DNA from 3 places in the Ruegeria sp. E1 genome. Region 2 is predicted to be linked to each of the others. Evidence: riboswitches for the same ligand, from Rfam matches in the RefSeq annotation. Region 2 holds a riboswitch; each other region holds the start of a gene.

Region 1 (6,402 bases), on a different contig from region 2:
AACAACGCCTGCAGTATTTCGGTCCTCAAAGACGACGCAACCAGAACACCCAATACTGCGCCAATGGCGATGCCCGGACCCCAACCCCGTAGAATGCCCCAATCGACAGCCCCCTTTTTGTTGTGGCTCATCACTGATCTGAGCGAGGTCACGATGATGGTTGCCAGCGACGTTGCCAGACACAGTTGCATAAGCTGTGGGCCACCATAGCCAAGGGTCTGAAACGCATAGAAAAAGGCGGGCACCAGAACGATGCCGCCACCGACCCCCAACAGACCTGCCAAAACCCCGGCAACGGCCCCGATGACAAGCAAAAGGCCCAGCATATGGGCCAACAACATCGTTTCGGTCATCCATCCCCCCAATACCGGTGTCAAACTGCCTGATTCACCTCTGTCAGAGGTATCACGCTCTGCAAGGCCTGCAACAATACCTCAGGTCCAGCATTCTCTTGCACCGCCCCTTCGGATAACGTTCTGCGCCAGCCGCGCGCGCCCGGACGCCCCGCAAAAAGGCCCAGCATATGCCGGGTGATCTGGTGCAAGCGTCCCCCTGCGGCAAGGTGATTTTCAATGTAGGGCACCATTTTGTGAACCACATCAAAAGGATCAATCGCCTCTCCGGCCTGGAAAACCCGACTGTCCGCTTCGGCCAGAATGTCAGCGGGCTGATGATAGGCCGCGCGCCCGATCATCACGCCATCCAGACCGGCCTCAAGCTGAGCCTGCGCCTGCTCCAGCGTCGTGATACCCCCGTTGAGTGAGATATGCAGATCAGGAAACGCCGCCTTCATCTGGTGAACCAGATCATAGTCCAAGGGCGGAATATCCCTGTTTTCTTTTGGGCTTAACCCCTGAAGCCAAGCCTTGCGCGCATGAACGATCACGCGCGTACAGCCGGCTGCTCGGATCTGCTCGAGAAACTGCGGAAGTATCTCTGCCGGGTCTTGCTCATCAACGCCGATCCGGCATTTGACTGTTACATCAACGGTCACAACTTCTCGCATCGCGCTGACGCATTCTGCGACGCGGCCTGGTTCCTTCATCAATACGGCACCAAAAGTCCCTGACTGCACCCGATCAGAAGGGCATCCGCAGTTCAGGTTGATCTCATCATATCCGGCATCTGCCCCAAGAATTGCCGCCTGCGCCAGTTCACCCGGATCCGATCCGCCCAGCTGCAGTGCCACGGGATGTTCTTGAGGGCTATGGTCCAGCAGATGTAACGCACCGCCACGCAGTAAGGCCGGGGCTGTTACCATTTCAGTATAGAGCAACGCCTGCGCGCTGAGCAGCCGGTGGAAATAGCGACAATGGCGATCTGTCCAGTCCATCATGGGTGCCACACTTAGACGTGCAGCGCTGGTTACCGAATTTTGCACCGTCAGTACTCCGTTTCACTCAGGCTACGCAATCCGGAGGTATGCCTAAATCGCCGCCTGCTCAACCGGCAATGATCGCGATTGAGTTACCAGAGATCCTATATCTTTTGCACGGCGACCTGCGCACCCTTGATTGCCTTGATCCGAACATTTGCCGAGTTCTCACCCAGAAACTCGTGGAATGCGCGCATCACACCGTCTTTCCACCATCCTTTTCGGTGATAGTCGTCCAGCATGATCACACCACCAGTCATCATTTTGGGTAGGATCGCCTTTAGGTCCGCCTTTACACCCTCGTAGGAATGGTCGCCGTCGACATAGGCAAAACCAATGCTCTCATCCTTGAACTGCGCCATCGCTGGAACCGAGAAATCGCGGATGACCGAGACTTTGCCCAGCGCGATTTCATCGCGGTACTTGTCCTTTACCGACTCGTAGATGCGGTCCATGTCTTTCTTACTGCGCGCACCGGCCAGTGAAACGCCATCTTCGGGATCGTCCTGAACGCCCCAAGGATCAATCAAGACCAGTTTGGAAGGTTGCAGCCCTTCCAGCAGCAGTTCAGAGAATTCGCCCTTCCAGACGCCGATTTCGATGCTCAGCTTGCCCTTGGGCATGAGCTCGAGCAGTTCGCGGCGCAGGGCGTCTTTGCGCTCGCGTTGCTTGGCGCGTTTGCCGCGCCGGACGGCAGCGGTGACAGGATCGGGCTTTGACTCTGCGACCTCCTCGGGATCTTGCAGAGCCTGAACAAACTCGGCCCAGTCTTCCCGCTTGCGCAGCTTGCGCGCCTTGGACACATGCCAGTTACATGCATCCTCATGCAATTCGGCCAGCCTGGGATCTGCCATCATTTTCGCGCGCATTTCGTGCATGGCATCCATATGCGCGAGGATCGACCGGTCCTCGACATCATTGTGGTTCATCATGTCCCAGTATTCGAGCCCCTGATCCTGGCTGATATGATTGGTGCGCCCACGATCACGTTTGACCAGAAAACTGTCGGTACTGCGAACCGCATAGTGATGGATGCGTGCATATTCATGACTGAATCCACGCCATGCGCGCCATTTCACATCCTCTGCGGGAAACAGGTTTCCACCGGAATCGCGCCATAGCACCCCTTCGTATGGCGCATCCTTGTTCGGCGCGTGGTAGGCGTCAATCCGTGGCCGATGAGCGCGAAAGCGATTGAATTTCCCATTGTTGCGAAACAGGGTCTTTAACCCCTTCGCGCGCTGATGCGGGTATTTGTTCTCGGGCGCTGCGCGGAAAAAGGTTTCCGGTACGGGTTGATCCACAAAATCGACCTGACCGCCCTGCCCGAACATCCGCCAGCACATCGATATGGCGTCCGCATCCCCGCTGACCTCGACAAACTGCGAATATCGCCACCGGGCAGCCGGACGTTGATGTATTCATCCACATCCAGGCTGAGGATCCAATCAGAAGCAAGATAGCTCGGGTGACTTCTGGACAGCGAAAATGCTTCGGTTTGCGGCTTTTCCTTGGGTTTAACTGGGTTACGTTCGTGATGAACCCAGCCAAGTTCTTGCATCCGGTCCGCGATGATGTCGGTCCCGTCATCGCAATCATTGGTATAGATCAGGATATCGTCGAACCCGATTGAGCGGTTTTAGGCCACCCAATCGATCATGAAAGGTCCTTCATTCTTCATCGTTGTTACGATGAGAAAGGTTTCATCCGTCATTATTCGCTCTCTTGCCTGTACCACTCGCGGATTATTGGAATGTGTTTAAGATAGGCTCAAGATTTTGTCCAACACAGATGACAAGCCCAGAGTTGCACGCCCCCAAGGATCAGCAACTGTGGGCATCTCTGATTTCATGAAGAAAAGGCTCAGGCAGAAGCCCGGTTCGCGGGAACCACTTCGTAACCGGGTTCTTCGGGCTCATCGTCCTCCATCTCGGGCGGAAAGCCGGGGGCGCGGATGTCCAGCCCGGTCGCATCCTCCAGACGTCTGATAATGTTGGGCGATAATTCCCGGTCGCCATAGCGGGCGATCCCGTCGTCGAATATCTTAATCATCAAAGGGTTCATTTCCAAAGGAACTCCGGCTCGGTCCGCCACATCCTGAAACAGCCCAATATCCTTTTTCACCAGATCCATCGTGAATGAAATATCGCGCGAGCCGTTCAGGATGACCTGACTTTCAGTCTCATGCACAAAAGAAGTGCCCGAGGATATCCTGATCGCCTCATAGGTGGTGTTCAGGTCCATCCCGGCGGCCTTTGCAGTCACCAAGGCCTCGGCGCAGGTGATCAGGTTGGCAGTGGCCAGATAGTTGGTCAGCACCTTCAGCACCGACGCCGAGCCGAGTTCGCCAGTATGCAGGATGCGCCGCCCCATGGTTGTTAGGAAGGGCAGGATACGCTCGAACGTCGCGCGATCGCAGCCCGCGAAAATCGAGATATTTCCCGTTGCGGCCCGGTGGCATCCGCCCGAAACCGGGCAGTCCACCGCAGCCCCGCCCCGCTCGATCACCATCGCGCCAAGGCGTTTGACCTCGGCCTCGTCTGTGGTCGACATTTCCATCCAGATTTTGCCGGGGGCGACCTCTGGCAGCATCTCTTGCATTACCGCGTCCGAGGCAGCGGGGGATGGAAGGCAGGTGATCACCGCTTCGCAATCGCGCATCAGTTGAGCCGGGCTTTCAGCGGCCTTAGCCCCTTTCTTGACAAACGCAGCCACCAGATCGGGGTTCAGATCATGCACGGTCAGATCGATTCCGTTGCGCAGCAGCGATCCCGAGAGCTTGCCCCCCACATTGCCCAGCCCGATAAACCCTACTTTCATGCGCCGCATCCTCCTGTTCGCGTCTTGCGAACCATGCCAGCACGTCGGCCCAACCGGATCATGCCGCCCAGCGACCCGGACAGGTCGCTTTTTACCCGCGTGATCACGGAACGGCGCGTTGTGCTTGACAAGCGGGCTTACCCTGCCGCATGTCCCTTTCGTTGGTGTCTGCGACAGCAGATGAAAAGGGAATGCGTCAGCGGATCATCCGTCAAACGCAGCCGCCCCCGCGACCGTGACCGGAGAGGGTGCCCAAGCCACTGGCGAATGCCGGGAAGGCGGGACACCCGACAGAGGACGCCTCTGACATCCGCAAGCCGGGAGACCTGCCAGCACCCGAAGATGAAACCGGACGGGGTGTTCCGGTGTCGGGTCAATGGACCCGCATGAAACCCCGTCCCCCACGAAGAGGATTTGGGGGGATGAGAGACATGACCGAGACCGCTCCGGTCGAATTGCTGGTTTGCACCACCTGTCGTCGCGGGCTGCCCGTTGAGGACGATACCCAACGCCCCGGCACATTGCTGCACAAGGCGCTGGAACAGGCGCACCTGCCCGACGGAATAACCCTGAAAGCCGTAGAATGCCTGTCGAACTGTGAGGAGGGCTGTTCTATTGTCCTGCGCGGCGGCCCGGATCGCTGGACATTCGTCTATGAGCATCTGAATGAAACCGATCATGTCGACGTGATCGTTGACGGCGCCACCAAGTACCTTGCCACCGAGGATGGTCTGGTCAAATGGCGCGAGCGCCCTGAACATTTCCGCAAAAACTGTGCGGCCCGCATTCCCCCGATTGGAGCCCTGAAATGAGCAATCTCGAAAAACTCCCTGTCACCGTGATCACCGGCTTTCTGGGCTCGGGCAAAACCACTTTGGTGCGTCATCTGATGCAAAACCCGCAGGGCAAGCGTCTGGCCGTTGTGGTCAACGAGTTCGGCGATGTTGGCGTTGATGGCGATATCCTGAAATCCTGCGCCATTCCTGACTGCCCCGCGGAAAACATCATGGAACTGGCGAACGGCTGCATCTGCTGCACCGTTGCCGACGATTTCATACCCACGATTGAGGCCCTGATGGCGCTGGAGCCGCGCCCCGATCACATCCTGATCGAAACCTCCGGCCTCGCCCTGCCCAAACCGCTGCTGAAAGCCTTCGACTGGCCCGATATCCGTTCGAAAATCACCGTCGATGGCGTGATAGCTCTGGCCGATGCCGAAGCCGTCGCCGCCGGTCGTTTCGCGCCCAATGTCGAGGCGGTGGACGCCCAACGCATGGCCGACGATTCCATTGACCACGAAACACCCCTGTCCGAGGTGTTCGAGGATCAGATCTCCTGCGCCGACATCATCCTGCTGACCAAGCCCGATCTGGCCGGTCCCGAAGGCGTCGCCAAAGCACGCGAGATCATCGCCGCCGAAGCCCCGCGTCCCCTGCCCGTAGTTGAGGTCGCCGAGGGAGCCGTGGACGTGCGCGTCGTGCTGGGCCTTGAAGCCGCAGCCGAGGATGACATGGACGCGCGTCCCAGCCATCACGATGGCCACCACGATCACGAGCACGACGATTTTGAAAGCATCATCGTCGAGTTGCCGGAACAGTCTGACCCGCTTGATCTGGTTGCCAAGATCGAACGGCTGGCCAAGGAACTGAACATCCTGCGCGTCAAAGGCTATGCGGCCGTTCGGGGCAAACCAATGCGTCTGCTGGTGCAGGCCGTTGGAGCGCGGGTTCGCCACCAATACGACCGTCCATGGGGGCCCGGCGAAGACCGCCGCTCGCGCCTTGTCGTGATCGCCGAGCATGACGACATCAAAGAGGCCGAAATCCGCGATATCCTTTTGGGCGTGACCGAGGCCGCCGAGTAAGCCATGCACGTCGTCTTCCGCGAAAGCCACGGGCTCGAGGAAACCGAGACCCCGACCGATCTGGGCCAGAGCCCAGCGGATCTGGTGGTGCTGTCATTCTCTGACAGCGACCTCGGAGCTTTCGCGGCAGGCTGGCATCGCGGCGGAGGGCCCGAGGGCCGGATGCCGACCCTACGGCTGGCCAACCTAACGGCGCTGAAACACCCTCTGTCCGTCGACACCTATGTCGAACAGACCTTGGAAGGGGCCAAAGGCATCCTGATTCGTCTGATCGGCGGGGTACCCTACTGGTCCTACGGCTTGCAGCAGGTTCTGACACTGGCACAGGCCAAGGGGATCGCTC
Region 2 (6,402 bases):
CAGAAGATAACCGAATGGGCGGCGCGGCTGTCTCCGGCGAAAATCAGATAGTTGGTGATGGCCGAAAACAGAAAGGACACGGCCAGACCCGCCAGGATCAGCTTTTCAGGTGCGCTTGTGCGCAAACCGTGCACCAGTGCCAAAACGATGCCCGATGCAACCAGCCCGCCGCAGAAGGCCGCCAGCGGAAGCGTCCAGAGGCCCAGAATATCTCCGGTCACTGTGATTACAAATACCGCCCCGGCCGCAGCCCCCGAGGACAAGCCAAACAGAAACGGATCAGCCAGATCGTTGCGGGTCGTGGTCTGCAAAACGACACCGACAATCCCCAACCCGGCCCCGATCACTGCGGCAAACAGGGCGCGCGGCAGGCGCAGGTCAAAGACGATCCGGTGCATCGGAGACATTTCGCCTTCTGACAGGCCTGTGCCCAGACCGATGGCTGAAAAGGTATCCGACAGCGGAATAGATGTGGTTCCGTAGATTGTGGAAACCAGCAAAAGGGCGGTCAGTATGACCGCCCCCAGCAAAAGTGTCAGAGCCAATCGGCCCATGTCAGCTTTGGCCCGGATGCATGGCCCGCGCCATTTTTGAAATCGCCTCGATATTCGCCGGTCCGGGGGTCAACTCTTCGTAGCGCAGCCCGATCCAGCGCTCGTTCTTGACTGCATCGGTCTGGGACATGACCGGGTGTTCTTGCAGGAACTTAAACGTGTCCGCAGCGCCGTTGCCGGTCTGATAGTCCAGCAGCACCAGAAATTCGGGGTTGGACGCGGCGACAGCCTCCCACGAGGTGCGGCCCCAGCTTGTGTCCATGTCATGGGTGACGTTCTCGCCCCCGGCCGCGGCGATCATCGCGTCGGGGATGGCGAATTTACCAGCCGTAAAAGGCGCATCTGCAGGACCGTCCAGCAGGAAGACACGGGGTTTTGCCAGATCCGCGGTTTTTGCCTTAATTGTAGACAACTCGTCTCTCCAACCGGTGACAAGCGCCTCGGCCCTGTCCTCGACCTGCATCACCTGGCCCAGACGCAGAACGTCGTCAAACAGCAGGTCCATGCTGGCCACGGGGCGGTCCTTGTCCAGATGCACGCAGCTTTCAGTAAGGATCATGGTCTTGATGCCAAAGGGCTCGAGCGTGTCGGGGGTTACGTCGCCGCCCGGTTTCATGCCGTAATACCAGCCCGCAAAGAACAGGTCGGGCTCGACCGCCACAAGGTTTTCCACGGTCGGATATTTTGGCGCAAGCTCGGGGATGTCGCCGCGCAGCGTGTCAAACTCGGGGCTGGTTTTGTACCATCCGGTGATACCGGTCAGGCCAACGATCTTGTCCTGCAAGCCCAGTGCAAAGGCCATGTCGGTCATGTTCATGTCGTGCACGACCAGACGCTCGGGGGCGGCATCAAAAACCAGCGGTTCGCCGCAATTGTCGACCGTTATTTCACCGGCGGACGCGCCGCCTGCGATGGCAGTGGCCAATACCACAGACCAGATGAGTTTCATTATCGATTGCTCCTTGGGTCAGGTTGAAACTTTGGTTTTTCGGATGTCCAGCGCCGGGATCACGCGGCCTTCGTGGTGAAAGCACAGGTAATCGACGCCAAACGTGTCACGGACCCGGTCGGGGGTCAGCACCTCGTCAACCGGGCCAAAACCGGTCAGGCGGGTGGATTTCATCAGCGCCACATGGGTGGCAAATTCCGGGATCATGACCAGATCGTGCACGATCATCACAACGGTGATGCCCAGTTCAGCCACCAAGGATAGCATCCGCCCCTTGGCATCCGGGTCCAGATGGTTGGTTGGTTCGTCCAGAAACAGCAGCGAGGGGTCTTGCGCCAGCGCCCGTGCGATATGGGCCCTTTGACGTTCGCCCCCCGACAACACCGCCATCCGCTTGTCGGCCAGCGTGCCAAGGCCCGTCAGGTCCAGAATGCGGTTCAGTTCGGCGGCATGTTCCTCGGTCGAGCGGTCCGCGCGGATTGGAATTTGCCCGAGCGCCACATAGTCGCGCAGCATCAGACGACCGTCCGGCAATTCCTGCTGGCTGACGACTGCAATCATGCGCGCGCGGTCCTGCGCCGAGACCTCCCTGAGCGACCGGCCACCGATCGCAACGTCACCCAGCGCCAGCGCCTCGGCCCCGCAAAGCAGGTTCAGCAGAGTGGTTTTGCCAGCGCCATTCGGGCCCGCTATGGCCAGAATAGAGCCTTCATTCAGGTCAAATGAGATACCCTGCAACAGGACATCCCCGTTCAGGGCATAGTATTCCAGATCTTTGGCGGTCAGAAATGTCATTGCGGCACCTCTGGCGCGATCCGGGGCATACGGGACAGGGTTTTGGTGTACAGCGCGCGTGGCCGATCCGTGGCATTGGTCCATCCGTCGTCGCTGTCGCGATACTGGCGTGCAAATTCCGCTAAAGCTTTCCAGTCTGCCTCGGCAGAGATGTCGCCGAACAGATATTGCGCCTTGCCGACCGCCTGAAACCCAACGGTGGTCGGGCGGTCGCAGCCTGCCATGCAGTCCACACTGCGAACCGCAAAGCCCGCCGGCAATCTGTCGGTCAGCACACCAACGGATTTGCTGCCTTTGCAGGTCGCGCAGATAAGGATGAAGTGATCAGCTGCGTCCGACACTATCCGCTCCGCCATTGGCCCGGCGGGAACAGAAGGTGCCGACAATGTAAACACGCGATTGACGTGCCATCTAGCCTCCTTCCAGGACGCCCCGCCCCGGGTTGGTTGAACATCGGATGGCAGGTCTCCTGACTTGCGGGTCGCTGCTTGGCCAACCTTCCCGGCCCTTGGGACCAGTGGATACTTGACGTCGCTCGCCGCTTACAGTTGCGGGGGCAGTTGCGGACTTGGCCTGTTCCGGGTGTCGCCCGGGGCCGCACCGTATTCCCTTTTCATCCCTTGGGCACACCCGCAGGAACCATCGACAGATTGAGTGCCTGAGAAATTGCGATGCGTCAATACGCAATCAGTTTGAGCCGTTCGGCAATCACGTTTGCGACTACTTCTTCTCAAAATACAAAATGACCTCACCCAGCCGAAACCCAAAGCGCGAAACATAGGCGCGGTTCAGCAGGCGATCATCGGAAAGCAGCCACATCCAATCGTCAAAATTGACCCGCATGGTGCCGTCCTTGATGGGCAGGTCGATCTTGTACTTCCAATTGAATGTGTCGCCACGTTCGATTCCGGTTGCCTCTCCCAGCACTCCGGGGGCGGTGCCGGTCCAACTGTCTTCTCCGGTCTTTGTCAGGGTCCAGATGCGTTGTTCCGTGGCGCCGTCGTCATAAACAAAATCTTCGACCAGGGTCAGAGTCGTTCCATCCCATTTGCCGTCGATCTGGACAATAAAGCGGCGAGGCACGTTGCCAAGCACGTCCTGAAACTGACCGTAAGCCACGGTCTTCCCCTCAAAGAATTCTTCAAGGTTTAGCTGACGATCCGATAGGAAAGCTTTGGGGATTCTTGGCTTGGCACTGCAGGCTGCCAGCACAGCAAGGCCGACAATGGCGGCAGCCACGAAAAAGGCGCGGTGCAGGGTCATTGCAGCGGCCTTGAAACAGCCTCGGCATCATGGCCATTGGCACCGTTCAGATTGGCCGACTTAACCTCGGGTGCCGGGCGCATTGTGGCGATCAGTTCAGCGACTTTCACCCCGAACTTGCGCATCTCGGACCGGTTCATGATCGCGCCGTTTTCTGTCAGGTACATCCAGTCGGTCACGTCCAGCGTATGCCCTCCGGCATCTTCGGGAAGGATGATCCGATAGGTCAGCTTGACCGTAGATCCAGAAATTTCACCCTTTCCTTCGCCAACGATATCGTCGGCAGTGGCAATAAACGTGTTGCCGGTGCCCAGCGTCAGATACCATTTACGGGTCATCTGTTTGCCGTTGGAATAGGTGAAGTATTCGGCCAACGTGCCGGTGTTGCCGTCCCATTCCCCCACCATGCGGGCGACAAAGCTGTTCGACATCTTGCCGTTTGGCCCATAGATCAGACCTTCGGAAAGGATCTCTCCGTTCAGATGCTTCTTGAGCGAGAACGCTGGCCCCGTGCCCGAATAGTCCGTAGGGGATTGCGACCGAAAGCTGAGGAACCTGCCCTTGACGGTCACAAGGGCAAGGATGGCAAGCAGAAAGACAACAAGGAACTTCATTTGGCAGTTACCTCTGTGGGCAGGGTCAGTACCAAACCGAATGCGCCCAGCTTCAGGATGCAGGGCAGAATCGCGTAGCCGAAATTGAGCACCTCAAGTGCCTCAGCGGAATTGGATTGACCGGGTGTAAAGCCGCTGCGTTCAAGCATTGGCAGGGTGAAAAAAGCAGCCAGAGCAAGGCCCAGCTTTCCCGCGAAAGACCAGATCCCGAACGCAGCAGATGCATTCAGGCCAGCGCGCGTCAGGGCGACCGAGAACATGGCGGGCAGTATGACCATATCCGCCCCTAGCGCCGCACCCGAAGCAAGGCAGATCAGGGCAAATCCAACCAGCTCTCCGGCGGGCAGCATGGCCGCGCCGACAAACGCCACGATCGACAGCGGCATTGCTAAGATCAGAGTCTGTTTAGGCCCAATTCGGTTACTGAGCCGCGCCCAGAACGGCACTGTCGCCCCGGCGCTGAGGAAGAAGAGCATGAGCATCGGACCCGCTTTGCCAGGCAATTGCAGGCGGTCTTCAACAAAGAACAGAAACAGGGTCGATGTGATCGCAACGGGCAGGCTGTTGACCAGAGCCAGCGCCAAAAGACGCAGCGCACCAGCCTGACCAAGACCCGCAAAGGACAACCCATCACCTGTGATGGGCGTGCGCCTCCAGATGGGAAACGTCAATGCGATGGTGAGCACGGCCAAGACGCCCAAAAACAAGCCGAACGCAGGGTAGCCTTGCGCCCCGGCCCCCAACGCGACAAACAGCGCAGGCGCACTGGCTGCGATCACAACGCCTGCCAGTTGGCCACCTTCGCGAAAGGCGGCCAATGTCATCAACTCTTTCGGGTCTGGCTGGCGGGCCAGGGTCGCGCTGCGGCCGTACAGCAGGATTGTTCCAAGGCTATAGGCCGAAAACAGCAGGATCAGCACCAAGATCAGAGAGATGACGCTTGCCCCATGTGGCAACGAAAACAGCAGTGGAAACCCGACAGCCAATCCAAGCGAGGCCATTGCGGCAAACAAAAGTTGCCCGCCCGGCCATCGATCAATCGCCAAGCCAATCAACGGATCCTGCACCAGGTCCACCAACCGGATCACAAGTAACACGGTTCCGATAACACCAAGGCTGATACCCAGATTGACCGCTGCAAACCGAGGCAGATGGATATAAAGCGGTATGCCCGCCGCGGCGAGCATGAGCGCGTACAGGCTGACCCGGGGGTAAAGCATCACTGCCCCCGCAGCTTTTGGGTGAAGCTTGCGGATCGGGTGTCATCCCCAAGAAACACCGACATGAAACTGCGTGTGATGCCCGGATAAGACATCGTGCAGGTCTTTTGCCCATTCAGCCAGAATGTCACTCTGTCTGGCCCATTCGAAACCGCCACATAGCGATCGCCTTTGGTGACGGACTTGAAACAGACGCCAAGCTGGTCACGCACTGGCGCAGGACGTCCTATGCGCTGCATTTCCTCCAAAGTAGAGTCTATCAAGGCCTTTTTCTTAATATTGCGCCGATAGGTGAACTGCAGACCAATATCATTGTTCCAGTTCAGCGCCGCACCACCGGGGGTGTAAAGCCGAGCATCGTAGATCGGTAGCCCCAGATAGCGATAAGTCGCTGTGCCACGCAGCTTTGCATCGTTTATCGCGCTCATTTCCGATGGGGCTGCCAAGCCGGTCGGGGCCAGCAGCACAATCGCCAACATCCCCGCAAGGATGCCGCTACTCAGCCGCGACAGGAATGGCCGTGGAGTTGCCAGCAATGCCATTGTCAGCTCCGATCATTTGCGGGGTGCCCTTTAGCCGGTCGACAACATGCATCGCGCTGGCGATCCCGTCTTCGTGAAACCCATGCCGGTTGTATGCCCCGGCGAACCATGTCCGGTTCTGTCCCTGCATCGCGCGAATTTGTCCCTGCGCACGCAGGGCGGCCTGATCAAAAACGGGGTGAGCAAATTCGACCTCGTCATAAATCTTGTCGTCTGGAATGTCCGCACCGGCGTTCAAGGACACGAACATCGGATCGCTATCCGGGATGTTTTGAAGGCGGTTCATCCAATAAGTGACGCCAACATTTCCGGCCTGTGAGCGATAGGTCCAACTGGACCAGCAGGCGCGCCGTCTTGGCATCTGACCGGGGTCGCAATGCAACACGGCCTTGTTGGGTTGATACCGGATCGCCCCAAGCGCCGCTTTTTCCTCACCCGTCGCGCCGTCTCCGAGGATCGCAAGCG
Region 3 (6,402 bases), on a different contig from region 2:
ACTGGGTTTTCCGAGGCAATTCTATGATAGAATGCATCAAGTGTCCTATCATTCATGTTAGAGATCACGGCTAATCTCAGGTTGTCCGCCTTTGCCGCACTTATAAGGCAAAACAATACCAAAATGCTGAGCATCACCGCCTGCGGGCGTACAGATTTTTCCAGTCTGTGCATCTTAGTTGTCAGAAAATTCGCAATTAAATGACTCAAACTACAACTCTTTCCGCGCCCTCAACGCAGCCGTAATCGTCCCATCATCCAGATAATCCAGTTCCCCCCCAATCGGCACGCCTTGCGCCAATGAGGTCAGTCGGACCTGACCTTCCAACTGGTCTGCGATGTAATGGGCGGTGGTTTGGCCGTCGACGGTGGCGTTCAGGGCGAGGATGATCTCGGTGATGCCTTCGGCCATGACCCTGTCCTTGAGGCGTGGGATGCGCAGCTCGTCCGGGCCGATGCCGTCCAGCGCCGACAAAGTCCCGCCCAGCACGTGATAGCGGCCTTTGAACACGCCTGCGCGCTCCATCGCCCAGAGGTCGGCCACATCTTCGACCACGCAGAGCTCTCCGGTTGCGCGGGCCTCGGCGTCGCAGATGTCACAGATATCGGTGGTGCCCACGTTGCCGCAGTTCAGGCATTCGCGGGCGGTGACGGCCACCTGCTGCATGGCGTCTGAAAGCGGTGTCAGCAGCAGGGCACGTTTTCGGATCAGGTGCAGCACCGCTCGGCGGGCCGAACGGGGGCCGAGGCCGGGCAGTTTGGCCATCAGGTCGATCAGGTTGTCAATTTCGCTGTTCGAACTCACGGTCTGCCCTGCGTTCCGCCGGAAGGTGCCTCCGGCGGGAGTATTTCTGAAAAGATGAAGCTCAGAATGGCAGCTTGATATCTTTTGGCAAGCCCATGCTTTCGGTCAGTTTGCCCATTTCTTCCTGCGAGCGTTCTGCGGCCTTCGATTGGGCATCTTTGATGGCGGCAAGGATCAGATCCTCGACCACTTCCTTGTCGTCGCCGTTGAAGATCGACGGGTCGATGTCCAGGCTTTTCAACTCGCCTTTGGCCGAGGCGGTGGCCTTGACCAGCCCGGCACCGGATTCGCCGACAACCATGATGGTGTTCAGCTCTTCCTGCATGTCGGTCATCTTGGTCTGCAAATCCTGCGCGGATTTCATCATCTTGGCCATGTCGCCCAGGCCACCTAGTCCTTTGAGCATCGCTCTTCTCCTGTATCTCAGCTTGAGGTCTAAATACGGGTGGCAAACGGTGTGCACAAGGGCAGAGGGGCGGCCCAGCAGCGTTTCTGGATTGCACCTACACAACGCGCACGCGATCGAGCCCATCTGCTTCGGTCACCGAACAGCAGATGGACCGCAATGTTCGCGGATGGTCGTAATCCCAGGGTCGTCCGCGATGCAGTGTCGCCCGTTCGTCCCAGATCAGAACGTCGCCCACACGCCATTGATGCGAATAGACGTATTCAGGGCGCGTGCAGAATGCGATGGCCTCATCCAGTATGGCCTGACTTTCCTTGTGCCCCATCCCCTCGATGGCAAAAGCATGTGAGGCGATGAATAGGGCTTCGTCGCCGGTCACAGGGTTTGGCCAAACTGCGCGCCAGGGGCGGTCGGGCCAGCGGGTCATTCTGGGCAATGCTGCGAGGTCGGCGTCGATCTTGGTCCGGGAATGCGACAGGCGATGCCAGATGATGGCCTCTTTCAACGGTTCTTTCAGATAGTTGGGCATGTCTGCCCAGGCAGCACGGGTCGATGCTAGCTCGGTTTCGCCACCGCTTGGGGGGACGACATGTGCTGTGAGAATGTTGATCAACGCCGGTATGGGCAGGAATGTGCTATCTGTGTGCCACAGCATGTTGGCTTGCAGATCAAGCAGGCGCAGATCGTCCTGCGCGTGCAGCCCATCTTTGGTCTGGTTGGACAGTTCCGAGACCTGAAATTCGATGTCACGCCCCGTAGCCATTTGTTCGCGATTTTCCAGTGGCCCGAACAATTCGCCAAGCCGGACGTGATCCTCGTCCGAGATCGACTGTGCCGGGAAAAGCAGAGCGGAATGCGTTTCGAATGCCTGTCTGATCTGTGGGTATAGATTGTCCTGCGTCACATCGCGCAGGTCGATGTCATGAACTGTCAGTCCGAATCTGGGATGCAATGGTGTTGTGCGCATCAAACGCCTCCGTCAGGTGCCGGGGCTAAGGTGAGGCGCGCCTGAAGGTTGGTCTGGTTTGTTTGCGACAAAATCGCTGAATCTAATCCTCTTCAAACGGATCCCATTCATCCTCGACCTCGGGCAGGGCTTCGGTTTCGACCTGCGCAGCGCGTTGTTCGGGGGTTTCGATCTTTGTAATCCGGGCTTGGGGAAATTGCATCAAAACGGCTTGTACCAGCGGGTGCGCTTCCGCCTCATTGCGTAAGGCCATTTCTGCTGCGTCGCGCAGCTCGGCGATTGTCGGAACCTGCCCAACGGACACAATTGAAACGGCCCAGCGATTTCCGGTCCAGCGTTGCAGCGCCGAGCCCAGACGAGCCGCCAGGTCGGTTGGGGCCTGTTCTGTTGGCGTGAACTCGATCCGACCGGGTTGATACGAGGCAAGGCGCACACCGTTTTCGACTTCGACCAGCAGTTTGACATCGCGATTCGAGCGGATCAGTTCGACGACGTGATCAAAGGTCGGATACCGCGCCAGCGCCGTTTGTACATCCTGAGCCAGCGCAGCCGTGGGGGCACCAGCAGTGCCCCGTGGCGCGGCCGTGTAGGCGGGTTGTGCGGCTGCCTTTGCAGTGACAACGCGCTCGCCCGAGGTCGGAACGCCTCCTCCCGGACCGCCATTTGGCGGTGGGGGCGGCGTGTCCTGCAAGCGTTTGATCAGTTCTTCCGGGCTGGGCAAGTCGGCCACATGGGTCAGGCGGATCACTGCCATCTCGGCCGCCATCATGGCGTTGGGCGCGGCCGAAACCTCTTCAAGTGCCTTCAGCAGCATTTGCCACATTCGGGTCAGGACTCGCATTGGCAGGGCTTCGGCCATTTGCTGGCCGCGCGCGCGTTCATCGGGCGAAACCGTGGGGTCTTCGGCGGCGTCCGGGGTGATCTTGACGACCGAGACCCAGTGGGTGATTTCGGCCAGATCGCGCAGCACCGCCAGAGGGTCCGCACCCTCGGCATATTGACTGCCCAATTCCGTTAGCGCGCCCGCAGCGTCGCCGCGCAGGATCATGTCCATCAGGTCCAGAACGCGGCCCCGGTCCGCGAGCCCCAGCATCGCACGAACCTGATCGGCGTTGGTTTCTCCCGCGCCATGGGAAATTGCCTGATCCAGCAGCGACGTCGCATCGCGGGCCGAGCCTTCGGCGGCGCGGGTGATTAGCGCCAGCGCGTCTTCGGCGATCTGCGCGTTTTCCGCAGCCGCGATCCGGCCAAGCAGGCCAATCATGTCCTCAGGCTCGATCCGGCGCAGATCAAAGCGCTGGCATCGGGACAGAACCGTGACCGGAACTTTGCGAATTTCGGTGGTCGCAAAGATGAATTTCACATGCTCGGGCGGTTCCTCAAGCGTCTTGAGCAGCGCATTGAATGCGCTGGTCGACAGCATGTGGACCTCGTCGATGATGTAGATCTTGTAGCGTGCGCTGGCGGCGCGGTAACGGACGCTGTCGATGATCTCGCGGATATCGTTCACGCCGGTTCGGCTGGCGGCGTCCATCTCCATTACATCGACATGGCGGCCTTCCATGATGGCGGTGCAATGTTCGCACTGACCGCAAGGCTCGGTGGTTGGTCCGCCTTTGCCGTCCGGGCCGATGCAGTTCATGCCTTTGGCGATGATCCGGGCGGTTGTCGTTTTCCCGGTCCCGCGGATGCCGGTCATGATGAAGGCCTGCGCGATCCTGTCCGCCTCGAACGCGTTTTTAAGGGTACGCACCATGGCGTCCTGACCCACCAGATCGGCAAAGGTCTCCGGGCGGTATTTGCGGGCGAGAACCTGATAGGCGGGGCTGGGTGTGTCGGTCATGTCTGCTCGGTCGGATTCGTTCAGACCGCAGCGTAGAGGCCCCCGCTGCCCGCGTCCACAGCGGGTCGTCAGGATTTTCGTTTTGGAAACGGGATGGGCACAGCTAAAATGCCTGATTCATAGGCCAGAGCCTGGGCTTTCGCTTTTACGTTTCGGGGGGAACGGCAAGATGTCTCAGATGGTGATCCATGCATTGCAAGTTGGCGGTGGTTCGCTTGCACTAACCTCAATGCCCGGGCGCACGGGTGATTATCAGGGTGATCTGGATATGATCGCGGATTGGCAGCCCGGTCTGGTGATCTCGATGGCGACCGAGATCGAGATGATCATGGATGGCGCACGGGACTTTGGGCGCGATGTACAAAGCCGCGCGAGTCGCTGGGTTCACCTGCCGGTCGATGATTTTGGCGTGCCATCGGCGGAAATCCGCGAACGTTGGACAGCGGTCAGTGCCTCGGCCCGGCAGGCGCTGTCTGGTGGCGGTCGCATCCTTGTGCATTGCAAGGGCGGGTGCGGTCGTTCCGGCATGATCGTGTTGCGCCTGATGGTCGAATGCGGCGAAAGCCCGGATACGGCGCTGACGCGTCTGCGCAATCTGAGGCCCTGCGCCGTCGAGACAGACGGTCAGATGAATTGGGCCACTGCCCCGGCAAGGACACTGGCCGCGATGTAGCGTCAGGCGCTTGCGCGCAGTTCAGCCGTGGCAGACGCCTTTGGGGCCACCGGCAAGACTTGCAACATGGCGCAGGGCGGGGTCGCAAGGCTGCCGGATGGCATCGCGCTTATCTCTGTCCCAAACATCATTTCGGCATAGCTTTCCAGTTGCTCGATTTCTGCTGAAGGCGCGACGCCACAATAAATGTGGGCTTCGTCGCTTTGTGCCCTGAAACGTGCCGTGCATCCGGTGGCGCAGTGGGCCAGCTCAGCGCTGCCCTCGATCTCGAACTCTGGCGAGGTTGCGGCCCCGGCGACCGAGACTGACTGAACCAGCGCACGCGCCACGCGGGCCAGTGCAGGGCAGGTTTTGCCGGTGTGTTGACAGATGGTTGCCGTGAACTGATGCGTTTCGGTCTTCCAGATCATGATGTGCCCTCCGCACATAAGAGCAAGGGCAATGGCGCAGGAAGATCCGCAATCTGCGTTTCAACCCGTCCCGGACACCCCGCCCGAGTTTCGGTTTCAGTTTCTGATGGCAGGTCTCCTGACTTGCGGGTCGCAGCTTTGCCGTCCTTCCCAGCCTTGCGGCCAGTGGTGTTTCGGCATCGCTCTCCGCTTACAGTTGCGGGGGCAGTCGCGGATTTGGCTTGTCCCGGAAGTCCCGGTAGGGCCGCACCGTGTTCCCTTTTCATTCCGGCCCCAGGCGGGGCGCGAAAACCATCGCCCAATCGCTAGCGGGCAATCTCCCTGCGAGTCAAGCAGAATGCGCGATGATTGGCGAACACCTCGGATTTTCATTGTGCGGGTAGACGCGAGGTCATCTTTGTCACGCCTTGACTCAGGCAGCCGAGGCGTATCGTGTGGTTGAAGTGAACCAATCAGTTCAGACGCTGCAAGATCGCTTTCGGAGGGTTGTCATGCTGGATACCCAAGACACGGCTCTGACCGAAGATTTTCTGATCCCGTCCGGTACGGCCAAGTTGTCGGCCCGGTTATACCGCCCGGTTGCCGACCCTGAGACGGTCGTGGTTCTCAACAGCGCCACAGGTGTGCCGCGGGACTATTATCGACACTTTGCGACGTGGCTTGCGGCAGAGCGTGGCATGGCCTGCCTGACCTATGACTACAGTGACTTTGGGCATTCGGCCAACGGACCACTGGCCCGGTCAAAGGTTTCGATGGCCGATTGGGCGCTGATTGATATGCCTGCTGCGCGCGCTGAAATGCGGCGCAGATTCCCGCAGGCGCAGCACTGGACAATCGGGCATTCGGTTGGTGCGATGCTGGGTCCGGTTCAACCGGACGCGGCGATGATCGACCGCATGATCTGTGTCTGTTCCGGTCTCGTTACCCTGACCGATCACCCTTGGCCTTACCGCGCTCTGGCCTGGCTGTTCTGGCACGGGCACGCGCCTTTGATGACGCGGGCTTTGGGATATCTGCCGGGCAAGCTGACGGGCTTTGGAACGGATTTGCCTGCACCGGTCTATTGGCAGTGGCGGCGTTGGTGCACCGCTCCGTTGAACTATGTGCCCGAGATTGGTAGCGGCTTGCCCGAGGCGGGCTGGCCCTCGGACGGTGCGCAGGTGGACCTGTTCACATTTGAGGATGATGAAATGGTTCCCCCGGATGCTGTCTGGCGGCTGGCCGATCTGTACGGTGCAAAAGCGCGGCGACATCTGCTGTCACCGCGCGACTTTGACTTGCCCGAGATTGGTCATATCG

Evidence for each region. Region 2 has a riboswitch for cobalamin ahead of ACR0FG_RS05365 (DUF1636 family protein). Riboswitches for the same ligand answer to the same signal wherever they lie in the genome.
Region 1: it holds a riboswitch for cobalamin, as region 2 does, so the genes downstream of both, ACR0FG_RS00185 (DUF1636 family protein) here and ACR0FG_RS05365 (DUF1636 family protein) in region 2, are expected to answer to the same signal.
Region 3: it holds a riboswitch for cobalamin, as region 2 does, so the genes downstream of both, ACR0FG_RS14610 (hypothetical protein) here and ACR0FG_RS05365 (DUF1636 family protein) in region 2, are expected to answer to the same signal.

What each region holds. Positions count from the first base shown of each region.
Region 1 is NZ_JBQFPE010000001.1:38,668-45,069, reverse strand. Features, by position in the region: gene ACR0FG_RS00210 (sulfite exporter TauE/SafE family protein) at 1-353, opposite strand, end outside; gene dusA (tRNA dihydrouridine(20/20a) synthase DusA) at 374-1,381, opposite strand; gene ACR0FG_RS00200 (class I SAM-dependent methyltransferase) at 1,480-2,721, opposite strand; partial or broken gene ACR0FG_RS00195 (glycosyltransferase family 2 protein) at 2,817-2,951, opposite strand; gene ACR0FG_RS00190 (NAD(P)-dependent oxidoreductase) at 3,239-4,195, opposite strand; cobalamin riboswitch at 4,341-4,543, shown strand; gene ACR0FG_RS00185 (DUF1636 family protein) at 4,627-5,007, shown strand; gene cobW (cobalamin biosynthesis protein CobW) at 5,004-6,059, shown strand; gene cobN (cobaltochelatase subunit CobN) at 6,063-6,402, shown strand, end outside.
Region 2 is NZ_JBQFPE010000003.1:340,115-346,516, reverse strand. Features, by position in the region: gene ACR0FG_RS05380 (iron ABC transporter permease) at 1-554, opposite strand, end outside; gene ACR0FG_RS05375 (ABC transporter substrate-binding protein) at 556-1,503, opposite strand; gene ACR0FG_RS05370 (ABC transporter ATP-binding protein) at 1,522-2,298, opposite strand; gene ACR0FG_RS05365 (DUF1636 family protein) at 2,295-2,639, opposite strand; cobalamin riboswitch at 2,741-2,957, opposite strand; gene ACR0FG_RS05360 (DUF3833 domain-containing protein) at 3,019-3,561, opposite strand; gene ACR0FG_RS05355 (DUF3833 domain-containing protein) at 3,558-4,175, opposite strand; gene ACR0FG_RS05350 (MFS transporter) at 4,172-5,395, opposite strand; gene ACR0FG_RS05345 (hypothetical protein) at 5,395-5,937, opposite strand; gene ACR0FG_RS05340 (NAD(P)/FAD-dependent oxidoreductase) at 5,891-6,402, opposite strand, start outside.
Region 3 is NZ_JBQFPE010000011.1:49,494-55,895, reverse strand. Features, by position in the region: gene ACR0FG_RS14640 (hypothetical protein) at 1-173, opposite strand, end outside; gene recR (recombination mediator RecR) at 211-804, opposite strand; gene ACR0FG_RS14630 (YbaB/EbfC family nucleoid-associated protein) at 866-1,210, opposite strand; gene ACR0FG_RS14625 (TauD/TfdA dioxygenase family protein) at 1,308-2,177, opposite strand; gene ACR0FG_RS14620 (DNA polymerase III subunit gamma/tau) at 2,260-4,020, opposite strand; gene ACR0FG_RS14615 (dual specificity protein phosphatase family protein) at 4,190-4,693, shown strand; gene ACR0FG_RS14610 (hypothetical protein) at 4,696-5,103, opposite strand; cobalamin riboswitch at 5,195-5,414, opposite strand; gene ACR0FG_RS14605 (alpha/beta hydrolase family protein) at 5,595-6,402, shown strand, end outside.